Regions from separate parts of the Anaerotignum lactatifermentans genome, predicted to be linked through region 1. Evidence: a T-box and tRNA genes for the amino acid it is inferred to sense, from the RefSeq annotation. Region 1 holds a T-box; the other regions hold tRNA genes.
What was found. The T-box of region 1 lies ahead of metG (methionine--tRNA ligase). A T-box ahead of a tRNA ligase gene usually reads a tRNA of that ligase, here a tRNA-Met.
Positions count from the first base shown of each region.

Region 2: it encodes a tRNA-Met, which carries the amino acid that the T-box ahead of metG (methionine--tRNA ligase) is inferred to sense. The anticodon was not compared.
Region 3: it encodes a tRNA-Met, which carries the amino acid that the T-box ahead of metG (methionine--tRNA ligase) is inferred to sense. The anticodon was not compared.

Region 1 covers NZ_JADCKK010000007.1:38,679-42,746, reverse strand. Annotated here, with positions in the region: gene metG (methionine--tRNA ligase) at 1-1,532, opposite strand, end outside; T-box leader at 1,604-1,841, opposite strand; gene INF29_RS03050 (hypothetical protein) at 2,004-2,237, shown strand; gene INF29_RS03045 (aminopeptidase) at 2,711-3,826, opposite strand; gene INF29_RS03040 (NifB/NifX family molybdenum-iron cluster-binding protein) at 3,970-4,068, shown strand, end outside.
Region 2 covers NZ_JADCKK010000004.1:53,593-57,660, reverse strand. Annotated here, with positions in the region: gene INF29_RS01935 (CapA family protein) at 1-161, shown strand, start outside; gene INF29_RS01930 (FadR/GntR family transcriptional regulator) at 313-1,041, shown strand; tRNA gene INF29_RS01925 (tRNA-Thr) at 1,157-1,229, shown strand; tRNA gene INF29_RS01920 (tRNA-Tyr) at 1,391-1,471, shown strand; tRNA gene INF29_RS01915 (tRNA-Met) at 1,485-1,558, shown strand; gene INF29_RS01910 (CatA-like O-acetyltransferase) at 2,065-2,700, shown strand; gene INF29_RS01905 (MBL fold metallo-hydrolase) at 2,804-3,523, opposite strand; gene INF29_RS01900 (patatin-like phospholipase family protein) at 3,520-4,068, opposite strand, start outside.
Region 3 covers NZ_JADCKK010000039.1:2,007-6,074, reverse strand. Annotated here, with positions in the region: gene INF29_RS09890 (HU family DNA-binding protein) at 1-147, shown strand, start outside; gene INF29_RS09885 (RNA-binding S4 domain-containing protein) at 230-472, shown strand; gene yabP (sporulation protein YabP) at 775-1,056, shown strand; gene yabQ (spore cortex biosynthesis protein YabQ) at 1,071-1,577, shown strand; gene INF29_RS09870 (FtsB family cell division protein) at 1,592-1,885, shown strand; tRNA gene INF29_RS09865 (tRNA-Met) at 1,968-2,041, shown strand; tRNA gene INF29_RS09860 (tRNA-Glu) at 2,054-2,125, shown strand; tRNA gene INF29_RS09855 (tRNA-Val) at 2,159-2,231, shown strand; gene INF29_RS09850 (ECF transporter S component) at 2,946-3,464, shown strand; gene INF29_RS09845 (manganese efflux pump MntP) at 3,736-4,068, shown strand, end outside.

The DNA of each region.
Region 1 (4,068 bases):
TCAATTCTAGGGAACAGTGTTTCGCCTTTCTGTACTTTCAGTTCAGCAGGCAGTACGCCCCATGTTTTTGTGCTGTCCCAAGCAGTTGCGTCGCCTTCTGTGATGTTGTACTGTGCCCAGATTTTTGCAGGTGTGTTGGGCATGAAAGGCTGAATCAGGATAGAAACGATACGGATGCTTTCTGCAACGTTGTACAGCACGTTTGCCAGTTCTGCTTTCTTTGCTTCGTCTTTGCACAGAATCCAAGGCTGTGTTTCGTCGATATATTTGTTTGTACGGCGAACCAGATTCCAGATTTCTACCAGAGCATCGCTGAAGAACATTTTTTCCATAGCGTTTTCCACTTTTTCTGTGGTAGCCAGTGCAACAGCTTTCAGGTCTTCATCAAAAGGTGTTGCAGTGCGTTCTGCGGGCAGTGTGCCGCCGAAATATTTGTCAATCATACCAACGGTTCTGGAAACCAGGTTGCCCAGGTCGTTTGCCAGGTCGGAGTTGATACGCTGAATCAGTGCTTCGTTGTTGAAGTTGCCGTCCTGACCGAATGCGATTTCACGGAGCAGGAAGTAACGGATGGCGTCTACGCCGTATTTGTCAACCAGTACGTTAGGGTCTACAACGTTACCAACGGATTTGGACATTTTGCCGCCGTTGATAACCAGCCAGCCGTGACCAAAGATCTGTTTAGGCAGAGGCAGATTCAGAGCCATCAGCATTGCAGGCCAGATGATGGCGTGGAAACGTACGATTTCCTTACCAACAACGTGTACGTCAGCAGGCCAGAATTTTTTGAACAGGCTGTCATCTTCTGTGCCGTAACCCAGAGCAGTGATATAGTTGGACAGAGCGTCTACCCAAACGTATACGATGTGTCCGGGGTCAAATTCTACAGGTACGCCCCATTTGAAGGAGGTACGGGAAACAGCCAGATCTTCCAGACCGGGTTTCAGGAAGTTGTTGATCATTTCGTTCTGGCGTGTGTTGGGCTGCAGGAATTCGGGATTTTCTTCCATGTATTTGATGATTCTGTCCTGATATTTGGAAAGACGGAAGAAATAGCTTTCTTCTTTCAAGAGTTCCACATCACGGCCGCAGTCGGGGCATTTGCCGTCTACCAGCTGATGTTCTGTGAAGAAGGATTCGCAAGGTGTGCAGTACCAGCCTTCATAGGAGCTTTTGTAGATGTCGCCCTGATCGTAGAGCTGTTTGAAGATTTTCTGAACGGTTTTTACATGGTAATCGTCTGTGGTACGGATGAATTTATCATAGGAGATGCAGAGTGTGCTCCACAGTTCCTTGATGCCTTTGACGATTTTGTCGGTGTATTCCTTGGGTGTCATGCCCTGACCGTTGGCGATACGTTCGATTTTCTGACCGTGTTCGTCGGTACCTGTCAGGAACATAACGTCGTAGCCACGCAGTCTTTTGTAACGTGCCATGGTGTCTGTTGCAACGGTACAGTAGGAATGACCGATATGCAGCTTATCACTGGGGTAGTAAATGGGTGTGGTGATATAAAATTTTTCTTTTGCCACAAATATCTCTCCTTTTCAATGGTTTTCTACAAAAATGGAAGATGGCACACAATAAAAAAACCGCCCTTTCTGCAAAGGACGGAAGTGACCGTGTTACCACCTTAGTTTATCTTTTTTTCACAAAAAAGACCTCAGCAGGTACAATAAATACCCTCACGCAGTAACGGGCGCAACCCGTCGCAGCCTATGCAAAAGCAGTCGGTGCGAAGCTCCAAGGCCATGTTCAGCGTCATTCCTGCGCCCCTTTTCAGCTTACCGGGGCTCTCTGTGGCATTTTGTGCCGCCTACTCTCCTTTTCATTGCTGTTGTCCCTTGCATTTTACTATATTTTGGGCTTTTCTGTCAACGGATATACAGGGAAAAGGAGAAATAAATGGTTTTTGTGGAAAAAAATTATGCCACAGGATTGTGGCATTTTCCCATGAAAGGGAAAAAGGTGTGATACCATGGGCAAAAGGAGGGGAGAAAAACGTGGAAAAACCATTGGATGTATTGCAGGATTTATACCAGAAAACAGACCTGGTGCGAAGCATCCTTTCCCTTTTGCTGGATGCCATGACCGCAGGCTGTGACCCATGGAAAACGCCTTATGTGGTAACGGTGTCCCACATGACAGAGATGGTGGAGGAGATACAGACGGAACTTTTGGCAGCAACGGAGGAGCTGTTTCGGGAGAGGCGAAAGGCGCAGAAAACGGATATCTAAAGCAACTTCCCCTCAAGAAAACATTGGTTTTCTTTTTTCTTGATTTCTTAAGGGGAATTGCGATGGCTGTCTTCATAAGAAAACATATCCATTATAAACTAGTAAAAATAAGAAAGCTGAAATCCTTCATATATGAAAAGGATTTCAGCTTTCTTTGTTTTCTTATGAAGATGCCCCTAAGGGCTAGTGTCCTTCGGAGAGGTACTTTTGGCGCAAAAGTACCCAAAACTTGGGGACCTTTCCCATGGTCCCCAAACCCCCACAGGCGACCAAAGGGAAAGATTTTCCCTTTGGAAACCTTTTCGCCAGTCCGGTGCGGACTGGGAGAGTCGGAAACGACAACATAGGGATTTTGAAAGAGCAGAATTTGCCCCAAATTTTTCTATTTTCTTCAAAAATATGCGAAAAAAACAGCCTTTCTCTGTTTGAGAAAGGCTGTTTCTACTATTATTATGTTTCCTGCTGAAACAAAATTACATCAGATTTTCAGGATTCAGGCATTCCAGTTCGGGCAGTACGAAACGGCCATCTTTGCGGATGAGCACATCGTCGAACCAGATTTCGCCGCCGCCGTATTCCGGTGTCATAATCAGCACCAAATCCCAGTGGATAGCGGATTTATTGCCGTTGGGTGCGTCGTCGTAGCAGTTACCGGGAGTGAAGTGGATGCTGCCGGAAATCTTTTCGTCGAACAGGATGTTGTTCATGGGTTTTGTGATATAAGGGTTTACGCCGATGGCAAATTCACCCACATATCTTGCGCCTTCGTCGGTGTTGAAAATGTGTTCCAGACGTTCTTTGTCATTGCCGTCGCAGTCGATGATTTTCCCGTCTTTGAATGTGAGTTTTACATTTTCAAATGTAAAGCTGTTGTATTCGGAAGGGGTGTTGTAAGTGATAACGCCGTTGATGGAGTCGCGAACGGGGGCGGTGTAGATTTCCCCGTCGGGAATGTTGCAGGTGCCGGCGCATTTCACTGCGGGAATGTCCTTGATGGAGAATGTCAGGTCGGTGCCTTTTGCCACCAGACGAACTTTGTCTGTGCGGTTCATCAGGTCAACGATGCTGTCCATGGCTTTGGACATTTTGCCGTAGTCCAGATTGCATACATTGAAGTAGAAATCTTCAAAGTCTTCCAGACTGGTGTGTGCGGACTGTGCCATGCCGTTTGTGGGGTAGCGCAGTACCACCCATTTTGTATGGGGCACGCGGATTTCATGGTGGACAGGCGCAGAGTAATATTTTTCGTAAATGCTCTGTTTTTCGTTGGGCACGTCTGCCTGTTCGGTGATGTTGTCTTCACCACGAACGCCGATGAATGCGTCCATTTCGTTCATGAGCAGGCTGTCTGCCTTTGCCATGAGCTCCATCTGTTCTTTTGTGGCGCCCAGCAGCAGTTCACGTTCCAGAGAGTTTGTCATCAGCTGCAAAAAGGGTGTTGCGCCGATTTTGTATACTTCTTTGATGATGGCTTTTACCAGCGGCGCCGGATGGATGCCGTTCTGGTGAATCATGACTTTTTCGCCTTTTTGCAGGCGGCAGGAATTATGCACCAGATTATAAGCCAATTGTTCAATTCTAGGGTCCATATTTCAATCTCCTTTCGATGTAAACTTCTGTATTCGTTCCTATTTTACCCTTTTTCGGTGAAATACGCAAAAAAAATTACGGGAAAATTTGACACGCCCCCAAAGGATGGATACAATAGGACAAAGAAAGGAAGGTGTGGGTCATGCGGGTTGCCATTCCCACAAAGGACGGGGAGATTTTTCTCCGGTACAGCGAAACGAAAGAATTTACAGTCTATGATGTGGAAATCGAACTGGTGAAG
Region 2 (4,068 bases), on a different contig from region 1:
TGCTCACACTGCCGGAAGAAGAACGGTATCAGGTGGTGCGCCCAAAGGATTATGAACGCCTGAAGGAAATTCATGAGGAAACAGCCTGCTTCCTTTTGGACAAAAATATCCCTCTGGAACAGATTCAGGACGAATATGTGTTTCCCAAGGAAATAGATTAATTAAAAATGCAGTTTCCCTTGTGAAAATGGTATAAAGTTTCGGGAAAGTCCGCGGAAAGACTTGCGGGAAGTTGACAGCGGTGCTAAAATAATATGGAACGTACAAAAGAGAAAATGAATAAAAATACAGAAAATGTAAGGAGGAAGCGGCATGGGGCGTGATTATTTGATGGAACAGGCGGAATACCTGAAAAAAGACCTGGGAAAACACAATATTTCACAGACACTGTTCCAAAGATTAAAAGAATTGATTATAGAAGGAAAGCTCCCTGCGGGCTATATGATGCCAAATGAAAACATTGTCAGCGAGATGCTGGGGGTGGGCAGAAGCACTTTGCGGGAAGCCTATACAGCACTGGCAGTTTTCGGCTTTATCCGCCGCTCAAAGGCAGGTACATTCGTCAATGAAATCGATAATATCGTCAACATTGCGCCTTTTAGCATCACGGTGGAAAATTCCGACCTGAATGATTTGTTGGAATTTAGGTATATGCTGGAAGGGGAAACAGCAAGTTACGCGGCAAAACGTGCCACAGCAGAGGATATTGCACAGCTGACCCATTGCTATGAGAAAATGATTGCTTACCGCAATGATGTGAACCTGTTCGTAGATTATGACTCTATGTTCCATATGCAGGTTTCTGCGGCAACACATAATAAACTGCTGATCAGTACCATGATCGCGGCGAAGGAATCTTTTGAAAAAGGCATCCGCCTTGCCATGCGGGAGTCTTTGACACAGAATCCCAGAGTGATTGACGTGACCATCGAACTGCATGGGAAAATTCTGGAAGCCATCAAAAACGGCGATTATCAGACAGCATATTCCGCTATGCGGGAACATATTTCCTATGTAAATCTGACAGTAAAATACGGTTGATAGAGAACTTTGCCGGCAGGAAAAAATTTCTGCCGGTTTTTTTAAAAAAGTGCTTGACGAATGAAAAGAGTTATGATAATATTATTCTTGCATTCGGTTCGAGTGCAAAACACATGCCGATGTGGCTCAATTGGCAGAGCAGCTGACTTGTAATCAGCAGGTTATCGGTTCGAGTCCGATCATCGGCTTTTTTCTTATTTCTGGAAACGGAAATAGGTGAGAAATAAGGTTTATTTTTTACTTTCCGAAGGAAAGGAAAAACCATTTCATCATTTTCCATTCATTTCCTCGTGACATTGCAGGCAATGTCAGGTCGGAAATTCATAAACGGAAAATGATTCCATTATATGGGTGGATTCCCGAGTGGCCAAAGGGGGCAGACTGTAAATCTGTTGCGATAGCTTCGAAGGTTCGAATCCTTCTCCGCCCATTTTTTATACTGCCGCGGAGTAGAGCAGTCCGGTAGCTCGTCGGGCTCATAACCCGGAGGTCGCAGGTTCAAATCCTGTCTCCGCAATTCAACAAAAAGCACCATACACGAAAGTGTGTGGTGTTTTTTTGTTGTGTGAAGATGTCTCATGCTGAAGCTGGAAAATTGGGGTCCCCGTGGGCTTGCCCATGGGGTGTCATTCAAATCCCTGCACCCCAAAGAAAATGGGGACGCCGAAGGCGGCTTTGCGGAGCAAAGTGCTTGACCCTGTCTCCGCAATTCAAAGAACATCATGCCAAGCAGGTTCCCCTTAAGAAAACATCATTTTTGCTTTTCGTTTCTTAAGGGGAACTGCGACGGCTGGCTTCAGAAGAAAACATCCGTTGCTTTTTAAAATTTGGACTATTTTTGTTTTCTTATGAAGCAGCCCCTGAAAGCATGGTGTTTTTTTGTTTCAGGGCTGCGACCGACGGGCTTGCGGGGCTTGGGCTGCCACCGCTGCCGGGGATGGCTCGTTTCTGGAATTGTTCATAAGCTTATGGTATAATTTCCTTGAATAAAGCAAGCAATCAATGACAATTGGGAGAACGATTATGAATTATACACGGATGAACTTAAAGGAATGGAGCAGAGGTGATCTGTTTCAATTTTATATCGATAAAATGCGAATCGTCATGAGTTTGACGGTGGATATGGATGTGACTAACTTAAAAGCATATTCCAAAAAGCACCATATGGATTTTTATCCTTTGATGGTGTGGGTTGTGTCAAAAGTTGTTAACGCCCATGATGAATTCAAATACAGTTGGGATGCAGACGGCAATCTCATCAAATGGGATTTTGTATCCCCTTCTTATACGGATTTTCATACGGATGACGAAAATTTCACCAAAATGGTCACGGAGTATGCAGAGGACCTTTGGGAATTTTACGGCAGAATGGAAGCCGATAGAGAGCGATACAAAAATCAGCGCGCCATTTTAGCAAATCAGCCAGCAAATTTCTTTGATGTATCCTGTCTGCCATGGGTAAAATATGCCCATTTTGATGTGCATGTGTTTGATGAGGGGAAATTCCTTGCGCCTGTGGTCACTTGGGGCAAATATGAGCAAAAGGACGGCAAACTCATCATGCCGCTGACCATGAACATTCACCATGCCGTTGCCGATGGCTTCCACCTATCAAGATTTTTTAATGAAGTACAGGAATTGATAGATTCTTTGGATTAAGTGGCTTGTTTCGTTTCAGAGTCAACCCGCCCTTAAACTGGCACAAATTATGATTTTTCAAAAACAAACCCCCTTCGTTTCCACGAAGGGGGTTTTACTTCTATTATTTGATTTTTTCCAATTCCGCTTTCAATTCTGCCAGCAATTCCTCTTTTGTCTGGGGTGCATGGTGACCTTTCAGGCAAAGACGGAAGTCTGTTTCCTCCAACATGCGGATATGTTTTTCCAGCAGGTCTTTATCATAGACCCAATCATCGCCAACGGGTACGGAACAATAAGCATCTCCCAGAAATAATACGCCGTCAGCCAGCATCAATGTGCAGTCATCGGCGTGAGGGGAAACCCCTTCCCATAATTCCAGGGGACAATTCCCCAATTCCAGTGTCAGTCTGTCCTGAAACATAATATCTGCGCCCCGCACCTGAATGCGGCTCAGATCAGGGTATTCCAGTCGAATATGGGTATCGCAAAAGGCGGATTCCTCTCCTGTTTCCAGCCGTTTTGCCATTTCTCTTTCTGACCATCCCCAGCAAGCCATCTGCAGCAGCAGGGCATTGGTCTTTTCGGAAGCGATGGCAGGCAGCCCCAAAGATGCCATACCAAAGGTGTGATCCCAATGAGAATGGGAAATGCAGACCAATTCTGGTCTGGGCAGCCCGGCTCTGCGGACAGCCTCCAGAAACAGTTCCCCATGTGCGCCGCTGTTTCCGGCATCCAGCATCACAGAGCGTCTGTCCCCCATGATATAGCCCAGTGTGGGCCTGTCTGTGGTGCTGTCATGTTCCGTATACCAGATACGGTTCGTCAGTTGGTGTAATTTCATCTCTTTCCTCCCATAAATGCTTGTAATTGAGCAAATTGCTCCTGTGCAAGTATATAACCATGACGATAGAACGTCATCAGTTTCTTATAATCTTTTTCCATGCGACCCACTTCCGGCATGCAGGGGCGGATGGCCAGCACATTGCCCGCTTTTTCCATCCGACGGATATATGCCAGATTTTTGTTGTAGCGCACGGGACGGCGGCGCAGGTCTTCGCCAATGGCAGGATATTTGCCATATGCCCTTGCAATGAGTTTTGTGGAACGGGAAGGCTTCATGCGGAAGTTTCTCCCTCTGGTCTGAATGACAACCACTTTGTCACATCCCATTTCAAAAGCACGTTTCACGGGAATGGAGTCAGAAAGCCCTCCATCCACATAAGGTTTGCCGTCCACCAGAACGGGACGCACTGCCCCCGGCATGGCGCAGGATGCCCGCAGGATGTCCATAAGACGGTCTTTATCCTGTTTTTCGGATAAAAATACAGGTCTGCCTGTGCGGCAGTCTGTGCAGCCGTATTCCACCTCTGTTTCTGACGCAAAATA
Region 3 (4,068 bases), on a different contig from region 1:
CTGGTAGGCTTCGGTACATTCGACGTAGCTGAAAGAGCAGCTCGTGAAGGCAGAAACCCTCAGACAGGCGAAGCAATGCCCATCCCCGCTTCCAAAGCACCCAGATTCAAAGCAGGTAAAGCTTTGAAAGATGCGATCAACAAATAATTTGATTTGATTGTTTTTGAAACGCTTTCTCGTCCTGAGAAAGCGTTTTTTTGAAAGAAAAAACAGCAAAGGGGAAATGAACATGCGTATTGATAAGTTCCTGAAGGTATCCCGTATCATCAAGCGCAGAACCGTAGCCAACGAAGCCTGCGACGCGGGACGTGTGTCCCTCAACGGCAAAGTGGTGAAAGCCGGCGCGGATGTGAAGGTCGGCGATATCATCGAAATTCAGTTCGGCAATAACGTGACAAAGGTGGAAGTGCTGAATCTGCAGGAATCCACCAAAAAAGAAGATGCTGCCGGCATGTATCGCGCAGTGGAATAATGTCCCAAAACCTCTCATATACTGTAAAAACAGTAAAGTAGACTGTAGAAAAACGAAGTTTAACATTTTTATTGAGAACGCGGAAGGGATTGGGAAACGAAGAGTTTCCCAACTGGAATCCGCAGTCGGAATTTATTTCCGACGAGGAAAAGCTGAAGTTTCAAGGCTTTTAGCCGATGGAACTTTGGCTTTATACTTCTGTCTACTCGTCAAAGCCTTGAATGAAATGAGGCTTTGACGACAGGGTGTCAACTTTTTGACACCCTGATATACTGTAAAAACAGTATGGGGAGGTTTTTTTGTTGGGGGAAGAAAAACGGAATTTGCGGCAGCATACCATTCGTATGACAGACAGAGAACGAATCGAGATTGGCGGCGTGACGGACGTCCTGCGTTTTGATGAGGAAGGCGTGGCAGTGGATACTACCTGCGGATTACTTATCATCAAAGGGGAAGGACTCCATGTTGGACGGCTGAATCTGGAAGAAGGGGAAGTGGCAGTGGAAGGGCGCATGGACGCACTGACCTACGCGGAAAATATGGGCGGCGGCAAACAATCCTTTTTTGCCAAGTTGTTCCGCTGAAAGGAGGCAGGCAGGTGGACATTCAGGGACAAGGAAGTTTGTTTTTGTGCTGCCTGTTGCTGGGCGGTGGTATGGGATTGGTTTATGACGGTATGCGTCTTGCACGGCGGATATTGCCCCACGGTGTCTGGGCAGTACAGATAGAGGATGGCTTGTACTGGGCAGCGGTGGCGCTGGGTGTCTTTGAGGTGTTGCTCCAGGAAAACCATGGGGAAGTCCGCTTTTTCCTGCTGGTGGCTATTTTTGGCGGCATGGGGCTTTATGGAACCCTTGCCAGTCCTTTTGTGATGGCTGTGGGAGAAAAGGTGCTGAAAGTCATTGGAAGACTGGTCATGTTATTGTTGACCATAATTTTGACACCCTTTCGTTTGCTCTATCTTGCCTTTGGCAGACCGGTGGGGAATTTCGTCAGATTTTGCGGTGGAAAATCCAAAAAACACTTGCAATTATGTAAAGTATATGTGAAAATAAAAAAAGACACATTACGGCGGGATATTCGTTTTTTGCGTCGAAAACCTTAGGAAGGGTGACTGCCATGGGAAAAAGAGCCAGAAAGAAAAAATCCGGTGGATTATGGATCCATCTTTTTTTGGTAGCTTTCTGCGTGTTCGTTGTGGCAGGGGTGTACTGGCAGTATCGGGAATATCGCCAGCTGAAAGTGGAACTGGCTGATGTACAGCAGCAGATTGCCGATGAACAGCAAAAGACATTGGATTTTCAGGCAAAAAAGGATTACTATAACAGCGACAGCTATATCGAACAGATTGCCAGAGAAAAACTGGGGCTGGTCAAGAGCAATGAAATCCTGTATATCAACCGTGAACAATAAAAGTTTTCAAAAAAAGACAATTTTTTGAAAAAAGGTATTGACAAATAGACAATATGACTATATAATGAACTAGTCGACTTGAGGCGGAGTAGCTCAGTTGGCTAGAGCATGCGGTTCATACCCGCAGTGTCGGGGGTTCAAATCCCTCCTCCGCTATTTTTCTTCTTTGGCCCGTTGGTCAAGCGGTCAAGACGCGACCCTCTCACGGTCGAATCAAGGGTTCGACTCCCTTACGGGTCAACTTTTGAGTGATAATTGAATTGTTAAAAACATGGGAGTTTAGCTCAGCTGGGAGAGCATCTGCCTTACAAGCAGAGGGTCACAGGTTCGAGCCCTGTAACTCCCATTTTTTTATGTCCAAAAACAAAAAGCAAAACAAGGGAGAAAGGCGCAACTGGGGAGAGTCATGCACCAACGTGCAAGAGGACACGAGGTAGAGCCTAAGAACTCCCATTTTTTATGTCCAAAAACAAAAAGAAGCAAAACAAGGGAGAAAGGTGCAACTGGGGAGAGTTATGCACCAACGTGCAAGAGGACACGAGGTAGAGCCTGAGAACTCCCATTTTTTTATGTCCAAAAAGAAAAACAAGGAAAAAACGGGAGAAAGACGCAGCTGGAAAGAGTCATGCACGAAGGTGCAAGAGGACACGAGGCAGAGCGCAGTCACTCCCATTTTTTATGCTCACAACAGAAAGAAATTACAATCAGAGAATACAGGGGCTTTATACGCAACATTATGAGGAGATATGTACGCATATCTTCTTTTTTTTGTGCAAAAATGCGGAGAGGAAAAGAGAAATCTGCGCCCGATTCAAGGGAGAACAGAAATCCTGCGTTTGTACTTCTATTTTTCTGGAAAAATTGATTGGAAAATAAAGGATATTTTTCTGAAAAAAGAAAATCTAAACGGACTTTCTACCTATGTTTATGGCGAAAAATATTGCCTGACATGTAAAACTGTATGGGTACAATTTAAAACAGTGTTGCGGCGCCAATAGCAGAGGCTCAGAAAATATGATATGCTGTTTTACAAAGGAAGCTTTGAAACGGGGGTATGACAATGAAGACGAAAGAAATTTGTTTGCGTGGACTGATGATCGCTCTGGTCACAGTTTCTACCATGGTGCTGCAGATTCCTGTGTCTGCTACCAATGGTTACATTCATTTGGGGGACAGTATGATATTGCTGATCAGCGTATTTTTTGGCTGGCGTTACGGCATGGTAGCCGGCGGTGTTGGGGCTGCGTTGGCTGACCTGCTCAGCGGATATGCCCATTGGGCACCCTTTACCCTCATCATCAAAGGGGTTATGGGCTTATTGGTAGGCAAGATCGCACATTATACACCGGCAGAAAAGCACTTTTTCGGTCTGCGGAATCTGGCTGGTTCCGTTGTGGGCATTGTGTGGATGATTATTGGATACTACTTCGGTGGTGCTGTTTTGCAGAAAAGCTTCACAGTGGCTCTGACTTCCATTCCCGAAAACTTGGTGCAGGGCGGTGCAGGCTTTGTGATTTTCCTGGTGGTAGGCTATGCTTTTTATAAAGCAAAAATCTATAAATATGTTTCCGCAAAATAAGTTTAGCAGATGGGGACTGCTCCATAAGAAATAAAAATAGCTGGAATTCTTGCATTTAAAGGATTCCAGCTATTATATTTTATAGAGACCATTTTCAAAAATGTTTTCTTGCGGAAAATGCGGCTTTGTTTTTCCGCTTTTTCTTATGAAAAATAGTTGAATTTTGGAAAATGATGGATTTTCATTGACCCTTTTTCTCATTGCGTGGTATAGTATAAAAGTTATGGGACTATACTGAAAGAAGGGACGAGAAGGAACAGGAGGAATTCATTTGGAATTTGTAACCATATTACTGATTGCAGTCAGTTTAGCCATGGATGCTTTTGCCGTTTCCATTTCCAATGGTGTTTCTGTCAAGGGATTTGGAAAGAAACAAGCAGCTACCCAGGGGTTATATTTCGGTGGTTTTCAGTTTTTGATGCCCGTCATTGGCTGGTTTTTGGGCAGCAGTGTGAAAACATATATTGAGTCTGTCGACCACTGGATTGCCTTTGTACTGCTTGCCGTCATCGGCGGGAACATGATCCGGGAAAGCTTTGGCGACGACGAGGAAGAAAGCGGACAATCCGTTCTGACAGCAAAAGTACTGCTGCTTCAGGCAGTA